DNA from 3 places in the Pseudomonas sp. GW821-FHT09D08 genome. Region 3 is predicted to be linked to each of the others. Evidence: predicted binding sites of a transcription regulator. Region 3 holds the regulator's gene; each other region holds the start of a gene.
What was found. Region 3 encodes FliA, which starts transcription of late flagellar genes. Its sites were predicted from a motif close to CTAAAGTTTNNNNNNNNNNNGCCGNTAA; they were not measured.
Positions count from the first base shown of each region.

Region 1: motA (flagellar motor stator protein MotA) is a predicted target of FliA. The motif match lies at 2,406-2,433, and genes of this name have one in related genera.
Region 2: AC07OP_RS00875 (methyl-accepting chemotaxis protein) is a predicted target of FliA. The motif match lies at 3,378-3,405, and genes of this name have one in related genera.

Region 1 is NZ_JBWKOX010000006.1:67,824-78,261, forward strand. Features, by position in the region: gene rsgA (small ribosomal subunit biogenesis GTPase RsgA) at 1-410, shown strand, start outside; gene motB (flagellar motor protein MotB) at 460-1,482, opposite strand; gene motA (flagellar motor stator protein MotA) at 1,486-2,337, opposite strand; gene AC07OP_RS13350 (HDOD domain-containing protein) at 2,505-4,040, shown strand; gene AC07OP_RS13355 (rhodanese-like domain-containing protein) at 4,099-4,914, shown strand; gene asd (archaetidylserine decarboxylase) at 4,931-5,791, shown strand; gene serB (phosphoserine phosphatase SerB) at 5,842-7,056, opposite strand; gene AC07OP_RS13370 (AhpA/YtjB family protein) at 7,190-8,722, shown strand; gene AC07OP_RS13375 (PqiC family protein) at 8,964-9,674, opposite strand; gene parC (DNA topoisomerase IV subunit A) at 9,848-10,438, opposite strand, start outside.
Region 2 is NZ_JBWKOX010000001.1:216,955-227,392, forward strand. Features, by position in the region: gene AC07OP_RS00860 (LysR family transcriptional regulator) at 1-505, opposite strand, end outside; gene AC07OP_RS00865 (aldo/keto reductase) at 622-1,617, shown strand; gene AC07OP_RS00870 (M91 family zinc metallopeptidase) at 1,775-3,307, shown strand; gene AC07OP_RS00875 (methyl-accepting chemotaxis protein) at 3,464-5,458, shown strand; gene AC07OP_RS00880 (SRPBCC family protein) at 5,537-5,995, shown strand; gene AC07OP_RS00885 (DUF411 domain-containing protein) at 6,077-6,523, shown strand; gene AC07OP_RS00890 (YqaA family protein) at 6,533-6,970, shown strand; gene AC07OP_RS00895 (alpha/beta fold hydrolase) at 7,015-8,016, shown strand; gene AC07OP_RS00900 (D-2-hydroxyacid dehydrogenase family protein) at 8,043-8,996, shown strand; gene glgA (glycogen synthase GlgA) at 9,520-10,438, shown strand, end outside.
Region 3 is NZ_JBWKOX010000007.1:165,381-175,818, forward strand. Features, by position in the region: gene AC07OP_RS15035 (chemotaxis protein CheA) at 1-795, opposite strand, end outside; gene AC07OP_RS15040 (protein phosphatase CheZ) at 807-1,595, opposite strand; gene AC07OP_RS15045 (chemotaxis response regulator CheY) at 1,614-1,988, opposite strand; gene fliA (RNA polymerase sigma factor FliA) at 2,159-2,899, opposite strand; gene fleN (flagellar synthesis regulator FleN) at 2,896-3,729, opposite strand; gene flhF (flagellar biosynthesis GTPase FlhF) at 3,835-5,151, opposite strand; gene flhA (flagellar biosynthesis protein FlhA) at 5,164-7,278, opposite strand; gene cspE (transcription antiterminator/RNA stability regulator CspE) at 7,503-7,706, opposite strand; gene AC07OP_RS15075 (S1 domain-containing protein) at 7,748-7,951, opposite strand; gene AC07OP_RS15080 (YncE family protein) at 8,101-9,420, opposite strand; gene flhB (flagellar biosynthesis protein FlhB) at 9,550-10,438, opposite strand, start outside.

The DNA.
Region 1 (10,438 bases), on a different contig from region 3:
TGGACGGACGTATCAGCGTCTTTGTCGGCCAGTCGGGCGTGGGCAAATCCTCGCTGGTCAATAGCCTGCTGCCGGAAGTCGATACCCGCGTGGGCCCGCTGTCGGAGCTGTCCGGCCAGGGCACCCACACCACCACCACGGCGCGGCTGTTCCACTTCCCGGGCGGCGGTGAGTTGATCGACTCCCCGGGCATCCGTGAATTCGGCCTCGGCCACGTCAGCCGCAGCGACGTGGAAGCGGGCTTTATCGAATTCAACGACCTGATCGGCACCTGCCGCTTCCGCGATTGCAAACACGATCGCGAGCCGGGCTGCGCCCTGCTCAAGGCCCTGGAAGACGGCCGCGTGCAGCAGCAGCGAATGAACAGCTATCGGTCGATTATTGCGAGCTTGCCGGAAAGCAGTTACTAAACTGGCGAAACAACAAGGCCGCGATCATCGCGGCCTTGTTGTATATGGCTTAGGAACCCGTCCCCGGCACCGTAGGATCTTTCACCCCACCATCATCAAACAGGTTCAGCTTCTGCCGCAGTTCATGGGCCGGCAATGGCTCCTGCCCTGTCGGGATGGCGTTAGGGTCGGCCGGCACTTCACCTGGCCCGCCCGCTCCCTGGGTTGGCACCGGCGGCGCGACATGTTGGTCACCTTCAATCGCACGCTGGGCCTTTTTGGTCAGCACGACGATATCGATGCGGCGGTTGATCGGGTTGAACGGATCCTTGGGATCAAACAGCTGCGAAGACGCAAAACCCACCACCCGTGCCACTTGCGGGTCCGGATAGCTGCCGGCCACCAGCGCACGACGCGCGGCGTTGGCACGGTTGGCGGAAAGCTCCCAGTTGCCGAAGTCACCCTGGCCCGCGTAAGGCTTGGCATCGGTGTGGCCGCTGATGCTGATCTTGTTCGGCACCGCCTTGATGGTGTCGGCCATGGCCAGCAGGATGTCTTCAAAGTACGGTTTCAAACGCGCGCTGCCAGAGTCGAACATCGGCCGGTTGGCGGCGTCGGTGATCTGGATACGCAAGCCATCCGGGGTGATTTCGAACGAAATCTGATCCTTGAACTTCAGCAGTTGCGGGTTTTCCTCAACCTTGGTCTGCAACTCTTGCAGCAACAGTTCAAGACGCTCCTGCTCGACCTGCTCGGCCATGGCTTCGACGGTATCGCGCTCGATCGGGATTTTTTCCTGCGGTGCTTCGGTCTTGACTTCCGGGTTGATGGTGCGCTCAGGCGCCAACTGCGGCGAACCGCCCAGGTCGATCACGAAGGGCGTGCCGCTTTCCGAGAAGCCAATCGGGTCTTTGAAGTAGCCGGCAATGGCAATCTTCTGTTCGGGCGTGGCGGTGGACATCAGCCACAGCACCAGGAAGAACGCCATCATCGCCGTGGCAAAGTCGGCGAAGGCGATTTTCCAGGCGCCGCCATGGTGCCCCGCAGCGAAGCGCTTGACGCGCTTGATGATTATCGGCTGGTTGTTTTCCATGGCTTAGCGACCGCGAACCGCTTGTTCCAGCTCGGCGAAACTTGGGCGATGCTTCGGGTACAGCACCTTGCGACCGAACTCCACCGCCAACGAAGGCGGCATGCCGGAAGCGGACGCCACCAGGCTGGCCTTGATCGATTCGTACAGGTTGATTTCTTCCTTGGCGTCGTGGGCCAGGGAGGTCGCCAGCGGGCCGAAGAAGCCGTAGGCCGCGAGAATACCGAAGAAGGTACCCACCAGCGCCGCACCTACGTGCATGCCGATAGCCGCCTGGTCACCTTCGCCCAGGGAGGCCATGGTTACCACGATACCCAGTACCGCCGCGACGATACCGAAGCCGGGCATGCCGTCGGCCACACCGGTCACGGCATGGGAAGGATGCTCCAATTCTTCCTTGAGGCTGAACAATTCCATGTCGAACAGGCCTTCAAGCTCATGGGGAGCCATGTTGCCGGAGGACATGATGCGCAGGTAGTCGCAGATGTAGGCGGTCATGCGCTCATCTTTGAGCACGGCCGGGTACTTGGCGAAAATCGGGCTGGCCGCGGCGTCTTCGATGTCGGCCTCGATGGCCATCATGCCTTCGCGGCGGCTCTTGTTGAGGATCTCGTAAACCAGGCCCAGCACTTCCAGGTAGAACGTGTGGGTGAAGCGCGAACCGAACATGCTCAGCGACTTCTTGATCACGTGCATGGTCATGTAGCCGGGGTTCGCCTGCAGGAAGGCACCCAGTGCCGCACCACCGATAATCATCACCTCGAAAGGCTGGATCAGTGCCGCAATTTTACCGTGGGACAGGACGTAGCCGCCGAGCACGCTCGCGAAGACGACGATAATGCCGATAATTTTAGCCATAGGAGATGAGTACTTGCGCCGTCGGGTTCATGGACATATTTGGGGGAACTGGAAAACTCTTGTTCTACTTATCGGCAAAACTGCGCCAGACTATAGCCCGTTAAGGCGAAAAGCCAGTTCGGCCCGCTCCGGGTGTGTTGACCGCAAGTGATGATCGCGCCCCAATCATGGCTAATGAAACGACAGTCCCAACTGCAAAACCTGCTTCTCTAGCCGCTTGGATCAAGCGCCTGGACGAAGTGCTGCTGCCTGTTCCACAGGCCAGCCATGACCGCGTGTGCAAAGCCATCCGCGATAGCCGCAGTTCGTTGCGAGATATTGCCGAGCTGATGCAAAACAGCCCGGCCCTCGTACTCAGCGTCATGCGCGAGGCCAACAGCCACACCCATGGCAGCCTGACGGCGCCAGCGGAAAACCTCGAAGTGGCGCTTAACCGCCTGGGCCTCAAACGCGCCGAGGAACTGCTGGCACGCCTGCCGTCGGTGCCGGCCCCTGAAATTCCCGTAGCGCTGCGCCAGTTGCTGCTGGTCAGCCAGCACGCCTCGCAACAAGCCAATGGATTGTTCGGCAGCCGCCTGGCGCGGCTGTGGCAGGACATTCATTGGGGCAGCCTGCTGTTTCTTTCACCGCTGTGGCCGATGGCCGTTGCCTACCCCAAGCTCCTGGAAGAATGGGAACTGCGGGTCATCCACAAGGGCGAGTCGGCACGCAAGGTCGAACAGGCATTGTTCGGCGTGCGCCTGCTGGACCTGTGCCTCGGCCTGACCGAGACCTGGCACCTGCCGATCTGGGTATCCCAGGGGTATACCTTGCTGCGGACCGAGCAGCGCTTGCTGGTCAAGGCCCTGCACATCGCCCGCGAAGACGACCCTCTTCGTCACCAGCAAATGCTCGACGCCGATCCCAACCTGCGCCGCTGGTTGAATCAGCCGGCCAATACCGTGCTGCTGGCCAACGGCCTGGCGATGTCGGCCCAGGAGTCCTGGACCTGCCCGCACACCCAGCGCTGGCAGTACCTCACCGCGTTGTACCTGCAACAGCCCCTGGGCGAGGTGCAGCAACAGGTGCACCAGCAAGCCGTCACCAGCGCTCGCAGCACCTTGATGCCCGACCTCTGGCACCCGGCGCTGTCGCTGATCTGGCCGTGGCATGTGCACAAGATTCATCGCGGCCTGCTGCCTGCACCACCGCCCACCGCCGAAGCCCTGGCTGTCTGGCGCAAGCGTTGTACCGAACTGCTGGTAGAGCCGAGCCGCTTTGCCAACGCCATGCATTTGACCACGTGCGCCAAGGAGGCCCTGGTGGCCAGCGGCATGCAGCGCGTCATGCTGTTCATGGCCGATCGTGCCCTGAGCACCTTGCGCGTACATCAGGCCGACGGCCTGCCGAAGGACGCCGCCAACCTGAGCCTGGATGTGGTCAACAGCACGCTGCTGCAGCGCCTGCTGGAAAAGTCCGCCCAGGTGCGCCTCACACCGGAAAACCACGCCCAGTTCTCGGCATTGCTGCCGCCGATCCTGCGCCGCCTGTTCACCGGCGAGCACCTGTTGTTGCGGTCCATGAGCTGCAACGGTCGCGTGGTGATGGTGATGGTCGCCGACCAGGGCGGCGGGCCGTTCTCGGAAACCACCGTGCAGGCCTTCGGTAAAACCGCCCAATGCATCGAGAAAGCCCTGCACAGCTTTACCAACCGCAGCGCTTGATGCTTGCGCTACAATCGCCGTCCTTTAATCGCCAACATTCGTGCCCAGGAGACCTCACATGCCTGACTTCTCTGGCTTGCCGCTGGTGATCGAATCCAGTGACCTGCTCGCTCAACTGGATGCCGAACACCTGATTCTGGTGGACCTCACCAGTGCCGCCCGCTACGCCGAAGGGCACATCCCCGGCGCGCACTTCGTTGACCCCAAGCGCACCCAACTGGGCCAGGCGCCGGCGCCCGGCCTGCTGCCCGGCAAGGCCGAGCTTGAGAAACTGTTCGGCGAACTGGGCCACACGCCCGACGCCACCTACGTGGTCTATGACGACGAAGGCGGTGGCTGGGCCGGGCGTTTCATCTGGATGCTCGATGTGATCGGCCACCAGAAATACCACTACCTGGATGGCGGCCTGCTGGCGTGGCTGGAAGGCAAGCACCCGCTCTCCACCGACGTGCCCGCCCCGGCCGGCGGCCCGGTCAGCCTTACGCTGCACGATGGCCCCACCGCCACCCGCGAATACCTGCAAAGCCGTCTTGGGGCTGCCGACCTGGGCATCTGGGATGCGCGTGGCCCGCTGGAATACTCCGGCGAGAAAGTCCTCGCGGCCAAAGGCGGCCACATCCCCGGCGCGGTGAATTTCGAGTGGACTGCCGGCATGGACAAGGCGCGCAACCTGCGCATTCGCCGCGACATGCCGCAGATCCTCGAAGACCTCGGGCTGACCAAAGACAAAGAAATCATCACCCACTGCCAGACTCATCATCGCTCTGGCTTCACCTACCTGGTGGCCAAGGCGCTCGGTTATCCGCGAGTCAAAGGTTATGCCGGTTCCTGGGGCGAATGGGGCAACCACCCCGACACCCCCGTCGAGATTTAAGGTTTAAGGACAGTCAATGAAAAAGCAGTTGTTTATCCTCAGCCAGTACCTGCTGCCGCACCACCTGCTGTCGCGGTTGGCCGGCTGCATCGCCGAGTGCCGCGTGCGCTGGTTCAAGAATGCCTTCACCACGTGGTTCGCCAAGCGCTATCAAGTGGACATGTCCCAGGCCCTGGTGGAAGACGTGACCGCTTACGAGCACTTCAACGCCTTCTTCACCCGCGCCCTGAAAGACGGTGCCCGCCCACTCGACCAGACCCCTGGCGCCGTATTGAGCCCAGCCGATGGCGCGGTCAGCCAGCTTGGCCCCATCGAACACGGTCGTGTGTTCCAGGCCAAAGGCCACAGCTTCAGCGTACTGGAACTGCTGGGCGGTGATGCAGCGGTCGCTGCGCCGTTCATGGGCGGCGATTTCGCCACCATCTACCTGTCGCCGAAGGACTACCACCGGGTGCATATGCCTCTGGCCGGTACCCTGCGTGAAATGGTCTACGTACCTGGGCGGATTTTCTCGGTGAACCAGACCACCGCCGAAAACGTGCCGGAGTTGTTCGCGCGTAACGAGCGCGTTGTCTGCCTGTTCGACACCGAACGCGGCCCGATGGCCGTGGTATTGGTCGGTGCGATGATTGTCGCGTCGATTGAAACCGTATGGGCCGGCCTGGTGACTCCGCCGAAGCGCGAGCTGAAAACCTTCCGCTATGACGAAGCTGCCCGCGCGCCGATTCACCTGGAGAAGGGTGCGGAATTGGGTCGCTTCAAGTTGGGCTCCACTGCGATCGTGCTGTTCGGGCCGGATCAGGTGAAGTGGGCTGAAGAACTGGTAGCGGGTTCGCCGGTGCAGATGGGCCAAGGCATCGCGTTACCTAAAGCCTGACGCCGAACCCAATGTGGGAGAGGGCTTGCCCCCCTCCCACATTTAGTCAGTTACAGCTGACCGTCGCGGTCGCGAAAGCCCAGCAGATACAGCACGCCATCCAACCCGAGGGTAGAAATCGCCTGCTTGGCCGATTGCTTGACCAATGGCTTGGCACGGAATGCCACACCCAAACCGGCAATGGCCAGCATCGGCAGGTCGTTGGCGCCGTCACCGACCGCAATGGTCTGCTCCAGACGCAAACCTTCCTTGTGGGCCAATTCCTTCAGCAGGTCCGCCTTGCGCTGCGCATCGACAATCGGCTCAACCGCGACGCCGGTCACCTTGCCATCCACCACTTCCAATTCGTTGGCGAACACATAGTCGATGCCCAGCTTGGCCTGCAATTGCTTGGCGAAGTAGGTGAAGCCACCCGACAGGATGGCGGTCTTGTAGCCCAGTCGCTTGAGTTCGGCAAACAGGGTTTCGGCGCCTTCGGTCAGGCGCAGCGACGCGCCGATGGAGTCCAGCACGCTGACATCCAGGCCCTTGAGCAAAGCCAGGCGCTCCTTGAAGCTGGCGCGAAAATCCAATTCCCCGGCCATGGCGCGCTCGGTGATTTCGGACACCTGCTCACCCACGCCGGCCGCCTTGGCCAGTTCGTCGATGACTTCGGCTTCGATCAGCGTGGAATCCATGTCGAACACCGCCAAGCGGCGGTTGCGACGGAACAGCGAATCTTCCTGGAAGGCGATATCGACATTCAGTTCCTGGGCCACGCTGAGGAATTCGGCGCGCAGGGCTTGCGGGTCGGCCGGCTCACCGCGCACGGAGAACTCAATGCAGCCCTTGCCCTTGTCGGCCGGGGTGTCCAATGGCATGCGCCCCGACAGACGGTCGATATGGTCGATGTTCAAACCATACTGCGCGGTAATGGAGCTGACGCGCTGCAGCTGTTCGGCGGTGACCTTGCGGGTCAGCAGCGTCACGATATGGCGCTTCTTGCCCTGGCCGGCCACCCACTGCTGGTAATCCGCTTCGGACACCGGGGTGAAACGCACCTGCTGATCGAGCTTATACGCCGTAAACAGGATGTCCTTGAGCACCGATGAGGCCTGCTCGGTGCTGGGGATTTCCACCAGGATGCCGAACGACAGCGTGTCGTGGATCACCGCCTGGCCGATGTCGAGAATGTTCACACCACCCTGGGCCAGAACGCCGGTAATGGCTGCGGTAAGACCTGGGCGGTCTTCACCAGTGATGTTAATCAGGACAATTTCGCGCAAGGCGCACCCCCAGGCTGGAAAAAAACCGCATTCTACCCACTTTCAGTGACCATCGGGCACAGCCAGCGCTTTGCCGGTCTTGGGCCTGTCGCTATACTGCGCGTCAACTTCACGGACCAAGAGCCGAGCTCAAGTGAACCGGCCCACGCCAGTAAAAACCGACAACTTCTTCCTGCTGATCTTCCGGGCACTGCGCCACCGCCGTGTACCGATCGCATTACGCATCGCCAGCCATAACGTGATCCTGGTCGCATTGGCCCTGGTGATCTACGCCTGCGTGATGGGTTTGCAATTCAAGCAGGCCATGCACGAGCAAGCCGACGCCCTGGGCGAGAGCCTGACTACGCAGACCGCCACTTCGGCGACTGAGCTGCTGGTGTCCAACGACATCCTCAGCCTCAACGTGCTGCTCAACAACCTGACCAAGAACCCGTTGGTGGCCCACGCCGCTATTTATAGCGTGGACAACCGCATCATGGCCGAAGCCGGGCAGCGCCCGAAAAACGGCCTGCTGGGCGAAGCCGAAGGCCTGTACCAGAGCAATATCACGTTTCAGGATGTGAAGGCCGGCCAACTGCGTATCAGCCTCGACATGCAGCAGTTCCAGCAGCCGATGACCATCAGCCTGCAAAGCATGGGCATCCTCAGCGCCATCCTGCTGGCATTGGCCCTGGCCCTGAGCCTGCGCCTGGGCCGGCATATCTCCACGCCGCTCATGCAACTGCGCATCTGGCTGCGGGACATCGACGAGCACACCCCGGCTACCGACCGCCAGGATGAAATCGGCGACCTTGCCCGCCAGCTGCACGCCAGCTTCGCCCCGGAACCGGTGGTGCCCGAGGTCGAGCCAGAGCCTGAATACGACGACACCGATTACGACGAAGAGCCCGAGTTCGAAGTGCGCAACCTGCGTGACCCGGGCTTCGACGAGCGTCCGCCGGTGGCGGGCCTCAAGCCTGCACCGCGCCATGCCTTCAAGGCCGAAGAAGACGAGCTGGACGATGAAGACCCCTTCGCCGACCTGCGCGATACGTCAGCCGACAGCCCCGCAATCGCCCCCAAGGCGGCGCCGGTACGCAGCAGCGAGCCGCAGTACAGCGCTGTGCTCGCCGTGCAATTGGGTGCCCAGGACCAATTACGTCGCCTGCCCCGCGCACGCCTGACCGAACTGCTGGAGCGCTACCGCGACTGCCTCGACCAGGCCGCCTCGCTGTACCAGAGCGAACTGCACACCCTCAACGACGGCAGCACGCTGATGCTGTTCCACAGCGAAGACAGCGGCGAAGACTACCTGACCAATGCGATTTGCTGTGGTGAGTTGCTGCGCGCCCTGGGCCATGAATTGCAGATCGAAGTCGCCGACAGCGGCATCACCCTGCAACTGCAACTGGGCCTCACCGTGGGCGACGACCTGTTCGGCATGAGCCAGATCGACCTGCTGCTGACTGAAAACGCCCAGGACGCACTGGCCTTGTCCCAGCACAGCCGCAACCTGCTGCTGGTGGAGCGCAAGATCAGTGAAGACACGCTGATCCGCCAACGCGCGCGTATCCGCCCGATTGCCAGCCCCGAGGGGGCAAGCTGCGTGGAGCGGTTGATGGAACCGTATCCATCGATGCTGGAGCGGCAGTTGGCGCGGATGCATGAGACCCGCACAAAGCCCTGAAGCACACCGCCGGACTAATGTCTCCTGTAGGAGCGAGCTTGCTCGCGAAAAACGTCAACGATAACGCGTTGTTCCTGAATGAACGCGGCGCCTGTGAGTTTTTCGCGAGCAAGCTCGCTCCTACAAAAAGCATTAGGGCTTGCCCCCTCCTACATTTGGATCTCAACAAGCCTCAAGTCAATCGCAGATAAGCAAAAAGGCCCGCTGAATCAGCGGGCCTTTTGCTTGTGTGGCATTCAGATCAGAACCTGAACACTTCCATATCCGTACGGATCGGCGTAGCCATCGGCATCTTCGGCTTTTGCGGCTCTGCCGGCTTGACCTGTACCGGGGCCGACTTACGGGGCGCCTCGGCGATGGGGGGCTGGTTGGCCAGGGGTTTTAGGGCCACCGACAACTGCTGCGCCAATTGCTGCAACAGCACGCCCTGGGCCTGAACCTGGGACGCGGTGGTGCCGGCGTGCTCTTCCTGCAGGTGCACGATGCGGTTATCACGCACCTGGCCGCGACGGTCGATCAAGCGCCATTGCGCATCGAGGATCGCCGGTTGCGATTTACCGGAGTCGAGCCGGGTAATGGTCAGCAACACCTGCACATCCGGGCTGAAGCCGGTGGGCGCAGGTGCCAGGACCACACGCTGGCTGTCCAACTGACCGGCCACCTGCCGTAACATCAACTGGTTGATGTCAGACGATAAACTGCCTGCCCAACGACCATCGGTGGAACCTTGCAGGCTTCCATCGTTCTGACGTTGCAGCAGGGTTTCGCGTTGCAGGTAGTCGGCGACGACCACCGGCCCGAGCAAAACGGCCATGCCAGCGGTCTGGGCTGGCTGAGCTGGACTTCCGCTGTCCAGCTGGTACAGCGACACAGGCTGGTGTGTGCTGCAACCCGCCAACCCCAAAAGGCCAGCGAGCATCAAAAATAGAGGAACGCGTGGAGCAGTCATCATCCCATCCAAGTGGCTGCCACAAGGCGAACCACAATGTAATACTAAAAATAACCTAAACACGCTCGGCCACGCCGGCGCTGGAAAGGCCATATCATCCGTGAATATGCGCCATGACTCCAGCGCCAAAGCGTCGATCTACGCTTTAAATCGTAGATCGAGGGCTCTAATACGCCTTAAACCGGCGTCTCCACCAGCAAAGCATCCACACGCTGGAAGCCGCGAGGCAGTTTATTACCGCGACGACCGCGCTCGCCCTTGTAGTGTTCGAGGTCGTCGGGGCGCAATGACAACGTGCGCTTGCCGGCCTGGAGCACCAGGGTGGAACCTTCCGGGATCACCGCGATGTCGGTCACGTACTCTTCGCGACTGGCCACCCGCTCGCCGGGAATACCAATAATCTTGTTGCCCTTGCCTTTGCCCAACTGCGGCAGATCGCTGATCTTGAACACCAGCAAGCGCCCTTCGGTGGTCACCGACGCCAGCCAGTTGCCTTCGCGGTCTTCCACCGGACGCGGCAGGATGACCTTGGCGTTGTTCGGCAGGCTCAACAATGCCTTGCCCGCCTTGTTCTTGGCCTGCAGGTCTTCACCCTTGACCACGAACCCGTAGCCCGCGTCGGAAGCGATCACATACAGCGAATCGTCATCCGGCAGCAGCACACATTCAAAATTCGCCCCAGGTGGCGGCGTCAGGCGACCGGTCAACGGCTCGCCCTGCCCCCGCGCCGATGGCAAGGTATGGGCCGGCACCGAATAACTGCGCCC
Region 2 (10,438 bases), on a different contig from region 3:
GGCTCGCCAGGGTCAACTGGTCCATCATTGCCAAAGGCCTGGCCACCAGCGACTCATCCAGCGCCGGACCGCCGCGCAGCACGCAATCCACACCTTCGCGGATCAGGTCCACCGGACGGTCGTTCAAGCCTATGTCCAATTCGATCTGCGGATAGCGCGCGGTGAACGCCGGCAACGCGGGAATCACAATCAGGCGCCCGATCCCCGAGGGCATATCCACGCTCAGGGTGCCGCGTGGGTTCTGGCGGCGGGTGGAGAACACCGCTTCGGTTTCCTCCAAGTCGGTGAGCAACTGTACACAGCGCTGGTAATACGCCGCGCCGTCCAGGGTCGGGCTGACCTGGCGCGTGGTGCGCTGCAGCAACTGCACGCCCAGGTGCGCCTCCAGTTGCTTGATCAGGATGGTCACCGACGCGCGCGGCAGTTGCAGGCTGTCGGCGGCCTTGGCGAATCCGCCCAACTCGACAATCCGGGTAAACACCCGCATGGCGTTAAAACGATCCAAGGGCCGACTCCAAAAGGATTATTTAGAAATTACCAATAGTGATAGTGCTTTTAGCCGGTTTATCCCGGTTTTGTCGAGGGTAACAATGGCGTCCTACCTCATCAGGAGCTGCACCCATGCACACTCGTCAACTCGGTAAGAACGGTCCCCACGTCAGTGCCATCGGCCTCGGCTGCATGGGCATGAGTGACTTCTACACCTCGGGCAGCGACACCCGGGAGGCCATCGCCACCCTGCACCGTGCCGTGGAATTGGGCGTCACCTTGCTCGACACCGCCGACATGTACGGCCCCCATACCAATGAAGAATTGATTGGCAAAGCCATTGCCGGCAAGCGCAACCAGGTGTTCCTGGCCAGTAAGTTCGGCTTTGTGCGTGACCCGTCGAACCCAGAAGTGCGCGGCGTGAATGGCCGGCCCGAGTATATTCGACAGGCCATCGACGGTACCTTGAAGCGCCTCGGCGTGGAGACCCTCGACCTCTATTACCAACACCGTATCGACCCCGAGGTGGCCGTCGAAGAAAGCGTCGGCGCCATGGCCGAGCTGGTCGCCCAAGGCAAGGTGCGTTACCTGGGGCTGAGCGAAGTCAGCGCCGCCACCTTGGAGCGTGCGCACAAGGTGCATCCGATCAGCGCCCTGCAAAGTGAATACTCCCTGTGGAGCCGTGACCAGGAAGACAACGGCTGCCTGGCAGCCTGCGCACGCCTGGGTGTCGCGTTTGTACCTTACAGCCCGCTGGGGCGTGGCTTTCTCACCGGTGCCCTGAAAAGCCCGGATGACTTCGCCAAAGACGATTACCGCCGCTCCAGCCCGCGCTTCCAGGGCGAGAACTTTGCACACAACCTGCGACTGGTAGAGCGGGTCCAGGCCCTCGCCGCCGAAAAAGGCGTGACCGCCGGGCAACTGGCATTGGCCTGGGTACTGGCACAGGGTGATTACCTGATCCCCATTCCGGGCACCAAGCAGCGCAAGTATCTGGAAGAAAACGTCGCCGCCCTGGACATCACACTCAGCCCGGCCGAGCTGGCGGCACTGGCATCTGTATTCCCGTCGGGCGCTGCAGCGGGGCCACGCTACCCCGAGGCGTCCATGGGGCTGGTGCACCAATAACGCTCAACCTGGGCGCAGCTGTCGAGGCTGCGCCCAGGAAATATCCTGCACCACGACCGGCTCCCGCATCGGGAACGTTTCGGCGCGTGCCTCCACGTAATGGAAAGGCCTGATAGGCAATCAGGAATATCTGACAACACTCGTGAAGGACTCGCTGATGCTCTCTGCAACCACCTCCTCCACCGTTCCCACTGCCCAGGCTCGCAACACGCTTGAGGCTTCGCCCTATGACCCGCCTGCCGACCTGACGCCAGGCATCTACGATCAACGTTCCCATACCCTTCATATCGACGGCGATATCAAGTTCGGCCGGTTAATCGTATGGGACACATCCGATCCCGAAAACCCGAAGATCAAGTTGAATCTGCTGACGCTGGAAACCGGTGACGACGCGGATTGCGTACACGTGCGCAACTGGCCGGGCAACCGGCTGCAGGTGTGTATCAACGGCAAGTCATATGTTTTCGACAATCACGTCAAACAAGGCCCGCCACAGGGCCTTTGGATCGAGACCAAAGGCGGCAATGACACGGTGATCATCAACGATGGCGTCAAGCTACGGGTGGACATTGAAGGCGGCGATGGCCATGACTACATCCAGGCCGGAGGCGGCAGGAGCAGAGTGTACGGCGGCAATGGTAACGATGTGCTGCGACTGGGCAGCGGCCTGGGCTTCGCAGCCGGCAACGACGGTGACGACACGATCATCGGCGGAAGCGGCAATGCCGTGATGTACGGTAATAACGGCAAGGATCGTCTCTATGCCGGATTTGGCCTCTCGACCAAACAGAGCTACCTGGATGGGGGTAATGGAAATGATCAACTGTACGCCGGCAGCGGGCACACCGTTGCCCATGGCGGCAACGGCAATGATGATCTTATCGGGCATGACCGCACGACCTTCTACACCGGCAAAGGCCGCGACCGTATCTGGAATAACCGGCGCAAGGATCTGATTTACGGCAATGCCCATGACCGATTCGACCGCAGCAAAGGGTCGACTTTCACCGAGGTCAAACCCAGCAACGCCGGCAAGCAAGCGTTTACCGTGGCCGAAGGAACGCTGGGATTCAACCAGCAAGTGAGCGATGACCTCGAGTTTCTACGCAGTTCGCCGCTTGGCCAGCAAGCCCTGGCCAAAATGGATGAGCTGGCAGCAATCAATGGCGCAACGGTCGAGATCAGGCAGGTGACCTTAGGCGACACCGGCTACGAGTTTGGCAGCGTTGAGCCGGATAACCAGACATCCGAGGAAGAGGAAAACATCGATGAGACACAATACGGCACCCTCAAGGACGGCGTTCCCGGCGCCCGCGCCACGAATGCCTCGATCGCCTATGACCCCTACGCAGTCCTTGAGAGTACTGACCACACCAACATCGTAGCGCCCGTCACCACCCTGTTCCATGAAAACGGCCATGCGTTCAATGGCGCCAACGGCACACTCCTCGAGGGTAAAGACCAGGAGCAGCTGCAATCCGGAGCGTGGGTGCCGGTTCGAAATGACGAACGCCAGGTCATTGGCATTCCCAGCAACGCAACACCCGCAGACCTCGACAACGACCCGTCTACGCCGCCGAGCACGGTCAATCCGCGACCTTTCATGGAGAACGCCTTGAACCAGGAGATGGGTAAACCGCTAAGAAAAACACACAAATTCGAGCACAGTGATCAGGGCGACGGCATCTGATGAGCCGGGCGTAGCGAGCCGGCGGCCGGCCTCGCTATGTGCCCGCCCAACAAACTTTGCACCATGGTACCTAAAGACGTGCCACTCCCCGCCGATAGCCCTACGAAGCTCCAAAACAGCCGCGCCGACAATAAACGCTTCGTAAGGACGACCCCCATGCCCCCACTGCGCTCCATTCAAGCCCGCTATACCCTGTTCCTGGTGCTGTTCGTCCTGGTGTTGTTCGTGTTGACGGTCGTCGGCATCGGCCAACTGGTCGCGCCCACGCTGCGCCATACCGAGGAACAGGTGGTGCTCAACCGCATCAGTGAGGTGGCCGAGCAGATCCAGGGCGAACTCAACAAGGTTCAGTCCCAGCAACGCACCATCACCCAGACCATTCCCCTGCTCGACAGCGATGCCATCGACAAGGTCCTGCCCGGCCTGGTCGACCAATATGGTGAGCTGAAGGTTTTCGGTGGCGGTATCTGGCCGCTGCCCAACCAGCGCACGCCGGGGCGCAACAAGCACAGCACCTTCTGGCACCGCGATGCCTCGGGCAAGCTGGCAGTGAACACCTTCTGGAACAGCGACCCCGCCCCCAACTATTACGACCAGAGCTGGTACAAGGGCGGCCTCGCGTCGCCACGTGGCCAATGTGCCTGGGCCGCGGCCTACAAGGACGACGCCAGCCAGGAGCCGCGTACCAACTGCGCCATGGCGATCCAGCGTGACGGCGCGGCGTATGGCGTGGCCACCATCGACGTGACCCTGGGCTTCTTCAACGAACTGGTTGCGAGCAAGGAAAAGGACATCGGCGGGCAAATGCTGATCGTCGAAGGCGACGGCAAGATCATCAGCAATAGCACGCGCCTGAGCAGCCCGGTGGTGTTGAAGAACATCAGTGAATTGACCGGCACCTCGGCCTTTGCCGCCCAGGTCAGCAAGGCCCTGGCCCATCGCGACCAGGCCTTGCAGCGCAACGAGTTCGACAACCAGGGCGTGGCCAGCACCTTCTACATGCGTCCCATCGAAGGCACGCCGTGGTTCCTCGCCACCGCCCTGCCCACCTCGCTGATCACAGCCCAACGCGATGACGTACTCGGCAGCCTGGCCCTGTTGCAGATCCCCATGGTGTTGCTGCTGGTGCTGCTGGCGGTGTATGCGATTCGCCAATTGGTGCAGCGCATGAAAATCCTGAAGGCCAACATCGATGCACTGTCCACCGGCGATGCCGATCTGACGCGGCGCATCACCATCCGCGCCGAAGACGAACTGGGTGCCATCGGCCATTCGGTGAACCGCTTTATCGTCTACCTGCAAGACATGATCGGCGAAGTAACCCAGGCCACCGGCGCCATGTCATCGGGCCTTGAGCAATTGCAGCAAACCTCGGCGCACACCAACAGCATCCTGGTGCGCCACGCCTCGGAGACCGACCAGACCGTTACCGCCATCACCGAGATGAGCTCCACCGCCGATACGGTGGCGCAGAACGCGGCGCAAACCGCTTCGTTCACCCAGCGCGCCAACGAACACGCCGACCGCTCCCGCGTGGTGGTGGGTGAAGCGTCCACCAGCGTCAGTGCACTGATCGGCGAAGTCGCCAGTGCCACTCACACCGTCGAGAACATGCGCCAGGACGCCGCGCGCATCACCGAAACCCTCGGCGTGATCGGCGCGATTGCCGGCCAGACCAACCTGCTGGCCCTCAACGCCGCGATTGAAGCCGCGCGGGCCGGCGAGCAGGGTCGTGGTTTTGCGGTGGTGGCCGACGAAGTCCGCGCCCTGGCGGCGCGTACCCAGGCCAGCACTTCGCAGATCAATGAAATGCTTGCGCGCCTGACCACCGGTGTCAGTTCGTCGGTAGCGGCCATGGAGAACACCCAGGCCAGTTGCCAGTCGGCGGCGGATGCCACGGCACGGGTGAACACCGGCCTCGACGAGATGGCCGGTTCGGTCAGCCATATCAATGACCTCAGCACCCAGATCGCCACCGCTGCCGAGCAGCAAAGCGCGGTGACCGAGGAGATCAACCGCAGCATGGTGCATATCCGACATATGGTCGAAGAGCTGGTGCAGAGCGGCCATGCCACGCAAACCAATACACAAAGCCTGCTGGACGCCAATGGCCGGGTGATTGCGTTGATGGGCCGGTTCAAGGTGCGCTGATAAATGGCTGAAACACTCCCGTGCAATGTGCGGGAGTGGGACTATTCTGACAGTTCACAGCCACACAGGAGGTGTGCCATGCGCGCTGTCGAGCAGTCGGTCCGCTTGGATCGGATCAGTCAGGAACGTTTTATCCAGGCCCCTATCGATGCCGTCTACGACTATGTGACCCAACCGGATCGCTGGCACGAATGGCACCCCACTTCCCTCGGTGCCGACACCGGCACCAGCGGCCCCCTCCCCGCCGGCGCACGCTTTACCGAAATGATCGACCTGCTCGGAGTGCGCGTGCCCATGAGCTACCGCGTGCAGATCGCCCGGCGTCCCGACGAGTTCAAGACGGTGTTCACCTCACTGGCCGTCGACGGCTCGATCCACTACTTTTTGCAACCCTTTCGCGACGGCACCCTGTTCAAGCGCGTGCTGACCTATGAAACCGAATTGCAGCTGGCCAGCCTCCATGAACGCATGATCGAGCTGTCGGCGATTGCACTGGACCGGCTCAAGCAGCGGATGGAAAACTCGCTCTCCGTATAATTTTGAAACATTAACCCGACGTTCCACGGATAAAAGCAGGGAGAATGCCCGGCTTACTGCCCGGTATTGGACGAGACCTCCATGAAAATCCCATTGCGATTGGCCCTGCTTTCAGTGCTGTTCACCACCACCCTGGCCCAGGCCGCCGACCTGATCCCCATCGATGTGCACCGCGACGCCAACTGTGGCTGCTGCAAAAAGTGGATCAGCCACCTGGAAAGCAACGGCTTCAAGGTCAATGACCATGTCGAAGCCGACATGAGTGCGGTCAAGCAGCGGCTGGGCGTGGCCCCGCGCCTGGGCTCGTGCCATACCGCCGTGATCGACGGCAAGTTCGTCGAAGGCCATGTGCCTGCCGAGCAGGTACTGGCCTTGCGCAAGCGCGACGACCTGCTGGGTATCGCCGCCCCCGGCATGCCCATGGGCTCGCCCGGCATGGAAATGGACGGCCATGCCGAGGCCTATCAAATCATCGGCCTGACCCGCGACGGCCAGGATGTGGTGGTGGCGGACTACCCGGCGCACTGATCGGTGCCGATGGGTTACCTGGGGCTGTTTCTTGCCGCATTCGGCGCGGCGACGTTACTGCCCCTGCAATCGGAAGCGGTGCTGGTCGGCCTGTTGATCAGCGGGCACTACAACCTGTGGCTGCTGCTGGGTATCGCCACCCTGGGCAACGTCCTCGGCTCGCTGGTCAATTGGTGGCTGGGGCGCTGGGTGGAGCACTTCAAGCAGCGTCGCTGGTTTCCGGTCAGCGACAAGCAGCTGGAAAAGGCCCGCCATCATTACCAGCGCTGGGGGCATTGGACGCTGCTGCTCAGTTGGCTGCCGGTCATTGGCGACCCGCTGACGTTGGTGGCCGGGGTGATGCGTGAGCCGTTGTGGCGGTTCCTGCTGCTGGTGACCCTGGCCAAGGGCCTGCGATACGCGGTGCTCGCCGCCGTGACCTTGCAGTGGGTGTTAATCCCCCGTTAATCCCCCGCAAACAGCATCCGAGCACCCTGTTCGGAGCCCCGCCCATGCCTCTATCCCGTGCCTTTTGCATCGCCGGCCTGCTGACGGCCAGCATCGCCCCGGCGTTCGCCGCCAGCTATGGCCCTGAGCTGCAAGGCTTCCAATACCCCTATCCCCTCGAACATTTCCAATTCCAATCCCAAGGTAAATCCCTGCAAATGGGCTACATGGACGTGCCGGCCAAGGGGCAACCCAACGGTCGCAGCGTAGTGCTGATGCATGGCAAGAACTTTTGCGGCGCCACCTGGGAAAGCACGATCAAGGCCTTGAGCGACGCCGGTTACCGGGTGATTGCACCGGACCAGATCGGCTTCTGCAGTTCCAGCAAGCCCGACCACTACCAGTACAGCTTCCAGCAATTGGCCCTCAACACCCACCAACTGCTGGAAAAACTCGGCATTCAGAAGGCCACGCTGCTCGGCCATTCCACCGGCGGCATGCTCGCCACCCGTTATGCGCTGATGTACCCCGAGCAGACCGAGCAGCTCGGGCTGGTCAATCCCATCGGCCTGGAAGACTGGAAAGCCCTGGGCGTGCCCACGCTAAGCGTCGACCAATGGTATGCGCGGGAGCAGAAAGTCAGTGCCGAGGGGATTCGCAAGTACCAACTCAATACCTATTACGTCGGACGCTGGAAGCCGGAGTACGAGCGCTGGGTCGACATGTACGCCGGCCTGAGCAATGGCCCAGGGCATACGCTGGTCGCATGGAACTCGGCATTGATTTACGACATGATCTTCACCCAACCGGTGTACTACGAGTTCAAGCATCTGCAGATGCCTACCCTGTTGCTGATCGGGACCGCCGACACCACCGCCATTGGCAAAGACATTGCGCCGCCGGCGGTCAAGGCCAGGATCGGCAACTACGCGGTATTGGGCAAGCAAGTGGCCAAGCTGATTCCCCACGCCACACTGGTGGAGTTTCCAGGCCTGGGCCATGCGCCGCAGATGGAAGAGCCGGCGAAGTTTCACCAGGCGCTGTTGCAGGGCTTGAACGCCCTTTAATCCAACTTTTTTCGAGGCACGCGTGCATGTCGGTACAGATCGCAGTCATTGATGATTGGCAGAATGTCGCCCGTGGCGTGGTGGATTGGTCGCCGCTGGAGGCCGTGGGGCGGGTGCACTTCCTGCACGACTATCCGGCCGATACCGCCACGATGATTGAGCGTTTGAAGGCGTTCACGGTCATTTGCGTCATGCGCGAACGCTCGACCTTCGACCAAGCGCTGTTGCAGGGTTTGCCCAACCTCAAGTTGTTGGTGACCGGCGGCATGCGCAATGCCGCCATCGATATTGCCGCCGCCAAGGCCCTGGGCATCCAGGTGTGCGGCACCGACAGCTACAAGCAGGCGGCGCCGGAGCTGACCTGGGCACTGATCATGGCGTCTACCCGCAATCTGCTGGCCGAAGCCAACTCACTGCGCGCGGGTGGCTGGCAGGTGGGCCTGGGCGGCGACCTGCATGGCAAGACCCTGGGCATTCTCGGCCTGGGCAGTATTGGCCAGAGGGTCGCGCAGTTTGCCCAGGTATTCGGCATGCGGGTGATTGCCTGGAGTGAAAACCTCACGCCGGAGCGCGCCGTGCAGGCCGGGGCGACCTGGGTCAGCAAGCGCGAGCTGTTTGAGCAGGCCGACATTCTCACGATTCATTTGGTACTCAGCGACCGCAGCCGTGGCCTGGTCGACGCCGAGGCATTGAGTTGGATGAAGCCGACGGCCCGGTTGGTGAATACCGCGCGCGGGCCGATTGTGGATGAGCAGGCGCTGGTGCAGGCATTGACCACTGGTCGCCTGGCGGGCGCGGCGCTGGATGTGTACGCCGAAGAGCCGCTGCCGGTGGATCACCCGTTTCGACACTTGCCCAACGTACTTGCCACGCCCCATGTGGGGTACGTGAGTGAGCAGAACTACCGGCAGTTCTATGAGCAGATGATCGAAGATATCCAGGCCTGGGCCGAGGGCGCGCCCATTCGGGTGCTGGGCTGACGCACCAATAAGGTGCGGCCCGCACTAATGGTGTGAGCTTAATCTTCGTGGTGAGCAGGCTTGCCCTGCGCTGGGGCGCGAAGCGGCCCTGAAAACCGGCAACGGGGTGGCAGGCCGCCAAATTGTTTGGGAGCGCTTCACACTCCAGCGCAGGGCAAGCCTGCTCACTACAACCTCTCGCCTTCGTCAATTGCATATGGTTACAAGTTTTTTGTCCTACAAAATTCCCGTACAAACCCTACAGGCTCTGGAATCTGTCCTAGACTGATGACCGATGGGTCCCTTCCAAAACAAAAACCCCGCAAAAAATCTAAACTTTCGAACTCTGCCGTAGGTCCAGTTTTAAGGTAAGGCGAGTGCACGCGGTTCACACCCGATGCCCGTCCATCCACTCTATTTAAGCCGACCGTGCAACTGGCATAAGCCTTGCCAGCTTGTATAGCGCTTGTGCGCCTGGCCGCAGGATGCGGTCTTCGGAGCTAGTGGCAGCGGGCCATTAGCCAACCAACATTGGGAGAGAACTATGATCAGTGCCGCTGTAGATACTCAGGGAGAGCGTTTTAGTAAGGCGGTAGAGGGGCCGACGTCATTGGCCGACCTGCCCAACACTGTGCGGCCGATCGTGAGTAATAATCCCAATCGCAAGAAGGTATTGTTCGTCACCTCCGAGTTCGCCGACCTGGTGAAAACCGGTGGCCTGGGCGACGTGTCCGCGGCCCTGCCCCGCGCCATGGCCCATTTGCACGATGTGCGCGTCCTGATCCCCGGTTACCCGCAGGTGATGGAAAGCGACAACCCGATCCATATCATCGGTGAGCTGGGTGGCCACGCCGCGCTGCCGCCGTGCAAGATCGGGCGCATGGACCTCAAGGACGGGCTGGTCATCTATGTGCTGATCTGCCCCGAGCTCTACGAGCGCGAAGGCACGCCCTACGGCGCCAACAACGGCCGCGACTGGCCGGACAACCATATTCGCTTCGCCCGCCTGGGCCTGGCTGCCGCCGACATGGCCGCCAACCTGGCCCAGATCCACTGGTGCCCGGACCTGGTGCACGCCCACGACTGGCCCGCCGGCCTGGCCCCGGCCTATATGCACTGGCGTGGGTCACGCACGCCGACCTTGTTCACCATTCATAACCTCGCCTATCAAGGCGTGGTCAGCCTGGCCTCGACGCCGGAGCTGGGTATCCCGCCCCACGCGCTGCAGCAGGAAGGCATGGAGTTCTACGGCAAGATGTCGTTCCTCAAGGCCGGCATGGCGTACTCCAGCCATATCACCACCGTGAGTGCGACCTACGCCCAGGAAATCACCACCCCGGAATTCGGCTGCGGCCTCGACGGTTTCCTCGCCGCCAAGACTCAGCAAGGCCTGCTCAGTGGCATCCCCAACGGCATCGATGAAAGCTGGGAAACCTCCACCGACACGCACCTGACCCACAACT
Region 3 (10,438 bases):
CGGGGCCGCAGCCGTAGCGGCGACGGCCGGCAAGGCATCGGCCGCGAACGTGCCCTTGCCATGCAACTGGTCGAGCAACGCTTCGAATTCATCGTCAGTGATGTCGGTGCTGGCAGAAGCGGCAGGCGCATCCGCAGCACCGGCGGCGGCACTGGCAGGCGCCACGGCGTCGGCGGCGAACTGGCCCTTGCCGTGCAATTGATCGAGCAGGGACTCGAACTCAGCGTCGGTAATGTCCTCGCTGGTCGGCGCGGCAGCCGGGGCAACCGCAGCCGGCGCTTCGGCTTCGGCCTTGACGGCACTGAGGGAACTGAGCAGTTGCTCGAACTCGCTGTCCGTCACATCCGCTTCAGGCTCCGCCACTGGTTCCGGTACGGCTTCGACCACCGGCGCTGCCGAGGTGTCGGCCGGCTCGGCATAGCGCGCCAGGGCGGCCAGCAGTTCCGGAGTGGCTGCGGTGATCGGGGCACGCTCGCGCACTTCGCTGAACATGCCGTTGACCGCATCCAGTGCTTCGAGAATCACGTCCATCAACTCCGAATCAACGTGACGCTCACCCTTGCGCAGGATGTCGAACACGTTCTCGGCGATGTGGCAGCACTCCACCAGCTCATGGAGCTGGAGGAAGCCGGCGCCCCCTTTTACAGTATGAAAACCGCGAAAAATTGCATTGAGCAGGTTCGCATCATCCGGGCGGCTTTCCAGCTCGACCAGTTGTTCGGACAGTTGCTCTAAAATTTCGCCGGCCTCTACAAGGAAATCCTGAAGGATCTCTTCATCGGCGCCGAAGCTCATGTGGGTGCTCCTTAGAAGCCTAAACTGGATAACAGGTCATCTACGTCATCCTGACCTGACACAACGTCTTCACGTTTATCGGCATGAATCTGCGGACCTTCACCCTTGGCGAGATGTTTTTGTGGATCTTTTTCAGAGAGGATCGCTTCGCGGTCATGTTCGATGCCGGCAAAACGGTCGACCTGGCCGGCCATGAGTACCAATTTGAGCAGGTTGCTTTCCACTTCGGTGACCAACTGGGTCACACGCTTGATCACCTGACCGGTCAGGTCCTGGTAATCCTGGGCGAGCAGAATGTCATTGAGGTTGCTGGAAACCATGCGGTTTTCCTGCTCGCTGCGTGACAAGAACCCTTCGACCCGACGGGCCAGCTCACGAAACTCTTCCGCACCGACTTCACGGCGCATGAAGCGGCCCCAGTCAACGCTCAGGGCGTGGGCTTCCGTGGCCATGCCGTTGACCAGGGGCGTGGCGTTTTCCACCAGGTCCATGGTGCGGTTAGCCGCCGCCTCGGTCAGCCTGACCACATAGGACAGGCGTTCGGTGGCGTCGGTGATCTGCGAAATCTCTTCGGCCTGGGGCATGTGCGGGTCAATCTGGAAATTGACGATCGCGCTGTGCAGCTCGCGTGTGAGCTTGCCCACTTCCTGGTACAGGCCTCGGTCACGGGTCTGGTTGAGCTCATGGATCAACTGCACCGCGTCGCCGAACTGGCCTTTTTCAAGGCTGTCAACCAACTGGTGAGCATGCTTTTTCAGGGTCGACTCAAAGTCTCCCTGTGACGTTTCTTTATGCTCCATAGCTCCCCCGCGATGGCATCAGCCGTGGATGCGTTCGAAGATCTTTTCGATCTTCTCTTTCAAGGCCTGTGCAGTGAATGGTTTGACCACGTAACCGTTGACCCCGGCCTGGGCGGCTTCGATGATCTGTTCACGCTTGGCTTCGGCGGTCACCATCAACACGGGAAGGCTGCGCAATTTTTCGTCGGCACGCACGTGGCGCAACAAGTCGATGCCGGTCATGCCCGGCATGTTCCAGTCCGTTACCAGAAAGTCGATGCTCCCGCTGTTGAGGATCGGAATCGCCGTCAGACCGTCATCCGCCTCGACCGTGTTTGTGAACCCAAGGTCACGCAACAGGTTTTTTATGATCCGCCGCATCGTTGAGAAGTCATCAACGATGAGGATTTTCATGTTCTTGTCCAATTCGACCTCCAAGCAGTCTTAAACGCGCCCAGCACCTGGACGCGCCATTTCAATCAACAGGCATTACACAAAAAGGACTGCCAAGGGCACCACGGCCCGAGCCCGCGAAGGCCTATCACCTTCGCGGTATCGCTTTGCAATGCTCCCCACACTGCCTGTCAGCGCGCTCGCCACTCTCCCAGACGCCCCCGCAAGCGGGCCGCGCACTGGCTATGCAACTGGCTGACACGGGATTCGCTGACCCCCAGGACCTCACCGATTTCCTTGAGGTTCAGCTCTTCGTCGTAGTACAGCGCCAACACCAACCGCTCGCGCTCCGGCAAGTTGGCAATGGCGTCCGCCAACGCGCCCTGGAAACGCTCATCTTCCAGGTCACGGGACGGCTCCATATGCGCGCTCGCGCCGTCCTCGTGCAGCCCTTCGTGTTCGCCGTCCTGTAACAGGTCGTCGAAACTGAACAGGCGGCTGCCCAAGGTATCGTTCAAAATCCCGTAATAATCGTCGAGACTCAATTGGAGTTCGGCCGCAACTTCGTGATCTTTAGCGTCGCGACCGGTTTTTGCTTCAATTGCACGAATTGCGTCACTGACCATGCGTGTATTGCGGTGCACCGAACGCGGCGCCCAGTCACCCTTGCGCACTTCGTCGAGCATCGCGCCACGGATGCGGATACCCGCATACGTCTCGAAGCTCGCGCCCTTGCTCGCGTCGTACTTGGTCGACACTTCGAGCAGGCCGATCATGCCCGCCTGGATCAGGTCTTCGACCTGGACGCTGGCGGGCAGGCGTGCCAGCAGGTGATAGGCGATGCGCTTGACCAGTGGCGCATAGCGCTCGATCAACTCGCCCTGGCTGTCACGGGCAGATTTCTTGTAAGCGTTATAGCCGTTCGCTGTCATAGCACCGGTCCTGCACTCGTCTGATGCACCAATCGCTCGACGAAAAACTCCAGATGCCCCCGAGGGTTGGCAGGCAACGGCCAGGTATCGACCTTCTGGGCAATAGCCTTGAACGCCAATGCGCACTTGGAACGAGGGAACGCTTCGTAGACTGCACGCTGCTTTTGCACAGCCTTGCGTACACACTCGTCGTAGGGAACTGCACCGACGTATTGTAAGGCGACATCGAGAAAGCGATCCGTGACCTTGGTCAACTTGGCGAACAGGTTGCGGCCTTCCTGCGGGCTCTGGGCCATGTTGGCCAGGACGCGGAAGCGGTTCATGCCGTAGTCACGGTTAAGCAGTTTGATCAGGGCGTAGGCGTCGGTGATCGAGGTGGGTTCATCGCAGACCACCAGCAAGACTTCCTGCGCCGCGCGCACAAAGCTGACCACGGACTCGCCGATCCCGGCGGCGGTGTCGATCACCAGCACGTCGAGGTTGTCGCCAATGTCACTGAATGCCTGGATCAGGCCGGCATGCTGCGCCGGGCTCAGGTGCACCATGCTCTGGGTACCGGAGGCGGCCGGCACGATGCGGATCCCGCCAGGGCCCTGGAGCAGCACGTCGCGCAGCTCACAGCGCCCCTCGATCACATCGGCCAGGGTATGTTTGGGCGTCAGTCCCAGCAGAACGTCGACGTTCGCCAGCCCCAGGTCAGCATCCAGCAGCATGACGCGACGGCCAAGCTCTGCCAGGGCCAGGGACAAATTCACTGACACGTTAGTTTTCCCGACGCCACCTTTGCCGCCGGTCACCGCGATCACCTGTACGGGATGCATGCTGCCCATTTTATTTCTTTACCTTGTCTTGCTTAGACGCAGGCTACATGGCTTGGCCGCGTGAATCGCTTGCAGACCATCGATGTAGGTACATTTCACGGTGTTCATCGCACCTCAACCCACCCGTTTTGCCGGGTTGTGGTAAAGGTCGGCGAACATATCGGCCATCGCTTCCTCGCTAGGCTCTTCTTGCATTTGCACGCTGACGGCGCGGCTGACCAGCTGATGACGGCGCGGCAGATGCAAATCATCCGGGATCCGCGGCCCGTCGGTCAGGTAGGCAACCGGTAGTTCATGGCTGATAGCCAGGCTCAACACTTCGCCCAGGCTGGCGGTTTCATCCAGTTTAGTCAGGATGCAGCCGGCCAGACCGCAACGCTTGTAGCTATGGTACGCAGCGGTAAGAACCTGTTTCTGGCTGGTGGTTGCAAGCACCAGGTAATTTTTCGACTTGATGCCACGCCCCGCCAGGCTTTCCAGTTGCAGGCGCAACGCCGGATCGCTGGCCTGCAGGCCGGCGGTGTCGATCAGCACCACGCGCTTGCGCAGCAACGGATCGAGCGCGTTGGCCAGGGACTGGCCCGGATCGACATGGGTGACCGGCACATTGAGGATACGGCCCAGGGTCTTGAGCTGTTCCTGGGCGCCGATGCGGTAGCTGTCCATGCTCACCAGCGCGATGTTATTCGCGCCGTACTTGAGCACATAGCGCGCCGCCAGCTTGGCCAGGGTGGTGGTCTTACCCATGCCGGCAGGGCCGACCATGGCGATCACACCGCCCTCTTCCAGGGGTTCGATTTCCGGGGTGGCGATCATCCGCGCCAAGTGGGCCAGCAACATGCGCCAGGCCTGGCGAGGCTCTTCGATTTCGGTGGTCAGGGCCAGCAGGTCGCGGGACAACGGGCCGGACAGGCCGATGCGTTGCAGGCGGCGCCAGAGGTTGGCCTGGTGCGGTTTGCTGCCTTGCAGTTGGGTCCAGGCCAGCGAGCCCAGTTGCACTTCCAGCAGCTCGCGCAGACCGTTGAGTTCAAAACGCATCGAGTCGAAGACGCGCTGGTCGACTGCGGCGGCCGGGGCTGGCGCGGCAGGACGTGGCGGTTCGATGAACGTTGGCTCAACCAGCGGCTCGGCGGCGGTCAGCGGCAGGCCGGCGAACAACTGGCGATTGGTGGTGGCATCGCTGTCGCCACGCATGCTCAGCTCAGCCTGGGCCGAGACGATGCGCGAAGCGGTCTTGCGCAGCTCGTCTTCGAGCTCCATGTTCGGCACACGCGGCGCCAATGCCGAGGGGGTGTAGTCCAGGGCAGCCGTCAGCTCGACACCGCCGGCAATACGACGATTACCGATAATCGCGGCATCGGCGCCCAGCTCATCGCGGACCAGTTTCATGGCCTGACGCATATCGGCGGCGAAAAAACGCTTAACTTGCATAACCCACTACCCTCAGCCGTTGGGCCCTACTGTCGCGACGATAGTCACTTGCTTGTTGTCAGGAATTTCCTGATAAGCCAAAACGTGCAAATTCGGTACTGCCAGACGTCCAAACCGCGACAACATCGCCCGGACCGGACCCGCCACCAGCAGAATCACCGGTTGGCCCTGCATTTCCTGGCGCTGTGCGGCGTCGATCAACGAACGCTGCAGTTTCTCAGCCATGCTTGGCTCCAGCAGAACGCCCTCTTCCTGGCCTTGTCCTGCCTTCTGAATACTATTGAGCAATATTTGTTCCAACCTTGGTTCCAAGGTGATCACAGGCAGCTCGGAGTCAAGCCCTACAATGCTTTGCACGATGGCGCGGGACAATCCGACACGCACCGCCGCCACCAGCGCGGCAGTATCTTGACTCTTGGCGGCATTGTTGGCGATAGCCTCGGCAATGCTGCGAATGTCGCGTACTGGCACCTGTTCGGCCAGCAGCGCCTGCAGCACCTTGAGCAGTTGCGACAACGACAGCACGCCCGGCACCAGCTCTTCTGCCAGTTTTGGCGAGGCCTTGCCCAGCAAACCCATCAATTGCTGGACTTCTTCGTGGCCGATCAGCTCGTGGGAGTGCTTGTACAGGATCTGGTTGAGGTGGGTGGCGACCACGGTACTGGCGTCCACCACGGTGTAGCCTAGGGACTGCGCCTGGCTGCGCTGGCTGATTTCGATCCACACCGCCTCCAGGCCAAAAGCCGGATCTTTGGCGGTAATGCCGTTGAGAGTGCCGAACACCTGGCCGGGGTTGATTGCCAGCTCGCGGTCCGGGTAGATCTCAGCTTCGGCCAGGATCACGCCCATCAGGGTCAGGCGGTAGGCACTCGGGGCCAGGTCGAGGTTGTCGCGGATATGCACGGTAGGCATCAGGAAGCCCAGGTCCTGGGACAGCTTCTTGCGCACGCCCTTGATCCGCGCGAGCAACTGGCCGCCCTGGTTGCGGTCCACCAGCGGAATCAAGCGGTAGCCGACTTCCAGGCCGATCATGTCGATCGGGGTCACGTCGTCCCAGCCCAACTCCTTGGTTTCCTGGGCGCGGGCCGGGGATGGCAGCAGTTCCTGCTGGCGGGCGATCTCTTGCTGGGCCTGGACCTTGACCGCATTCTGCTTTTTCCAGAACAGGTAGGCACCACCGCCCGCCATGGCCGCCATGCTCAGGAACGACACATGGGGCATGCCCGGCACGATGCCCATGATCGCCATGATGCCGGCTGCCACGGCCAGGGCCTTGGGCGAGGCAAACATCTGCCGGCTGATCTGCTTGCCCATGTCTTCGGAGCCCGAAGCACGGGTCACCATGATGGCGGCAGCTGTAGATAACAACAGTGATGGCAATTGCGCCACTAAACCGTCACCGATGGTCAGCAGGGCGTACACCTTGCCCGCATCGCCGAAGGTCATGCCGTGCTGGAAGATCCCGACCGCCATGCCGCCGATCAGGTTGATGAACAGGATCAGCAGGCCGGCGATGGCGTCACCGCGCACGAATTTACTGGCACCGTCCATGGAACCGTAGAACTCGGCTTCCTGGGCGACTTCCAAGCGGCGGGTCTTGGCCTGGTTCTGGTCGATCAGGCCGGCGTTGAGGTCGGCGTCGATAGCCATCTGCTTGCCGGGCATGGCGTCGAGGGTAAAGCGTGCGCTCACCTCGGAGATCCGCCCGGCGCCCTTGGTCACCACCACGAAGTTGATGATCATGAGGATCGCGAACACCACGATACCGACCACGTAGTTACCGCCGATCACCACCTCACCGAAGGCCTGGATCACCTTACCGGCAGCGGCGTGACCGTCCTGGCCGTGGAGCATGACCACACGGGTGGACGCCACGTTCAGCGCCAGGCGCAACAGGGTTGCCACCAGCAGGATCGTCGGGAACACCGCGAAATCCAGCGGCCGCAAGGCGTAGACGCACACCAGCAGCACGACGACGGACAGGGCGATGTTGAAGGTGAAGAACACGTCCAGCAGGAACGGCGGCATCGGCAACATCATCATTGCCAGCATGACCAGCAGCAACAACGGCACACCCAGATTGCCCCGCGAGAGGTCAGTCAGGGTGCCACGGGCCGTGCTGAACATTTGAGAGCGATCCACCACCGGTATTCCTCGTTTCCTTGAAGCAAACTTTTGACGCCGGGAGGCGTCCTGAAGGCGGTATTGCAAGAAGCCTTCCAACTTTGCTTTTGAGGAGGTGGATCGCTACAGGCGCCCGAGTTCTATCGGATGTAAACACTCCAACGGTGAGAGAAAGGCTGCTCCCGTCCCACCGTTGGATCCGTTTGCATTTACTGCACGAGACCTTTCTATAACGGCCTCACATTGGCCGCCTGCGGCCCTTTTTGACCTGAAGTCACGTCGTATTCGACCTTTTGCTTTTCATCCAGGCTTTTGAAGCCCGCGCTGTCTATAGCGGAGTAATGGACGAATACATCCGCACTGCCGTCGTCGGGAGAAATAAACCCAAACCCCTTCTCCGCGTTAAACCACTTCACCGTGCCCGTTGCCATTGCCGTTCTCCCTAGATTTCACTCAAGAACCTGCGCCGGTGTCACAAGATAAGCCTGACCCTTGATGCATACACGCCATCGGGTCGATGGATCATCTGAAGCTCGACCTTCAAACCCACTGAAAGCCGAACCCCTTGCGAACCGAGCGAATCCACCAACACCTCCGCTGCGCAATCATCCAGCACAATCACCCCCTTGCGGGTCTTCGGGTCATAAGATTTGATCGTTCCCGTCACCACAGCCATCACCACTCCCTGCATCTATTAACAGCGTGCGCGCAGTACCTGATGGTATGGAACCGCGAGAATGGCAAGTTGGCTACTGTCAAACTTGACAGGTAGGCAAGGAGTGACGACGAATGGCTGGCCCCTCGCCTGCCTCGGTTTTTACGTCATTACGCATTGGAGAAGCACACCCACAGGTCGCCGTTGGACTTCTGGGTTTCCATGCGATGAATGAAGGGTTTGAAAATAGGAATACTGTGATCCAACGTCCAGCCTTGCGCGTCATACACGTCAATCCGTCCGTGCTCTTCATAGGACCCGGTGTATACCCACTTCCCGTCCGGACTCACGGCCAATGACCGCACAGACAAACGGTGATTCTCCTTCTCTCTGCCGGTCTTCGTGTCGATGACACTGATAATGTCACCGCCGTATGCATACAGCCGCTGGCCATTGGCACTCAAGGTCAACCCCCAGGCCGGGTGCTTGGATATTTTTTCGACGCGCTCACTGACAGGATCGAACCTATAGACCCCGGCCCCTTCGCCCAGCACGCCAAGACAAGCCACATAGACATGGCCGTCGTGCGGATTGCCCACGGTGTCGAACGTGATGGCCCCAACCGGTATTTTCTTGATCACTTCCTGCGACGTCCTGTCGACAATGATCAGCGAAGCTTCAGCGTTCCCAGGGCCACCCCACGCGCCAACATACATCTGACCGCCATCGCGACCAAGCACCAGCCCCGTGGCGTACTCATCAATAACAGCGCCTGGCAAAAGCTCTTTATCCTGCACATCAACGATGAACAAATGGCTATACAGCCAATTGCATGCATATAGAAACCGCCCGTCGGGGCTGAACCCTCCCAGCTTTTCAATGAAAACGGGATAGTTATCGACGAGGCTGATTGTCTGAAGATCGATCTTCGCAATGCCATTGACCCATTCGGCATGCAGATACCTGCCATCCGGACTGAACAGAAAGCTGCCAATATTGCCCTCAATCATATGAACCACTTCGCCGGCCGCCGTGAGGGTGGCAATGCAGGGTTCGACCCTGATATCGATGTTCACATAGACGCGTTCATCGCTCTTCTTCACGGGCACCCCCAAGTACAACAGGCGCTGGGCGTGCACGCTGACGATGGCTTGGCGGGTGGCCTGACGCAGGCTCGAGCGACCTTGCTTGACCTGATAGCTCAACACATGCCGGCCATGGGTGAGCCGTTCGGCCGGTACCGAAAACTTGATCCCGGTTTGCGTTGCGTCGCCGTTGAGCTTATGGGCAGCAATCACCTGGCCGTCCAATGTCAGTTCAACGGCGCTGTCGGCATGGCTGAAGGTTTCGCGCACATGCACATCGAGACCTTTGTTCGGGTAAAAACCGTGCTGGGCAGCCTGCTTGTCGACCGCATTGCCGGGACGCCGTCGCTGGCCAGGAAGGTTGATCGTAAGGAGAGGATGGGGTTTGGTTGAGGAGCCGCTCATGGGGGGAATCCCTCTACATGGATGGGAACCCCATGTAACGCTCAGAAGTGCCAGCCCACAACTGTCAAACTTGACAGGTAGACGGCATTTACCGACAGACGGAAACACCGCAAGCGCGACAACCATTCCTCAAGAATCGCGGCGCAACTCCGGCGGAATCGGCAGGTCTTTGAGCGGATCCGGGCGTTTCCCCTTACCCGCGCGATATTGGCGAATCTGATAGACATACGCCAACACCTGGGCCACGGCCAGGTACAACCCCGCCGGGATTTCCTGGTCGAGGTCGGTGGAGTAGAAGATCGACCGCGCCAGCTCAGGCGACTCCAGCAGCAGGATGTCGTGGGCCACGGCGATTTCACGGATTTTCAGTGCGGTAAAGTCGCTGCCCTTGGCCAGCAGCATCGGCGCGCCGCCCTTCTCCGGGTCGTACTTGAGGGCCACGGCGTAGTGAGTCGGGTTGGTGATGACCACGTCGGCGTCGGGCACCGAGGCCATCATCTTGCGCTGGGACATTTCCCGCTGCAGCTGGCGGATGCGCTGCTTGACCTCGGGGCGGCCTTCCTGGTCCTTGTGCTCGTCGCGCACTTCCTGCTTGGTCATCAGCAGTTTCTTGTGGCTTTCCCACAACTGGATCGGCGCATCCACCGCCGCGATGATGATCAGCCCGGCGGCCATCCACAGCGCACTCCAGCCCACCACCTGCACGCTGTGGATGATCGCCGACTCCAGCGGTTCATGGGCGATGCGCAGCAGGTCATCGATGTCGGACGACAACACCATCAGCGCCACGAACAGAATCAGGATGAACTTGGCCAGGGCCTTGAGCAGCTCCACCAGGGCCTTGGCGGAAAACATGCGCTTGAGACCGGCCGCAGGGTTCATGCGACTGAACTTGGGCGCCATGCTGCCGGCGGCGAACAGCCAGCCGCCGAGGGCGACCGGGCCGATCAGCGCGGCCAGCAGCAGGGTGATCAGGATCGGCTGCACCGCCAATATCGCGATCTTGCCCGAGTGCAGC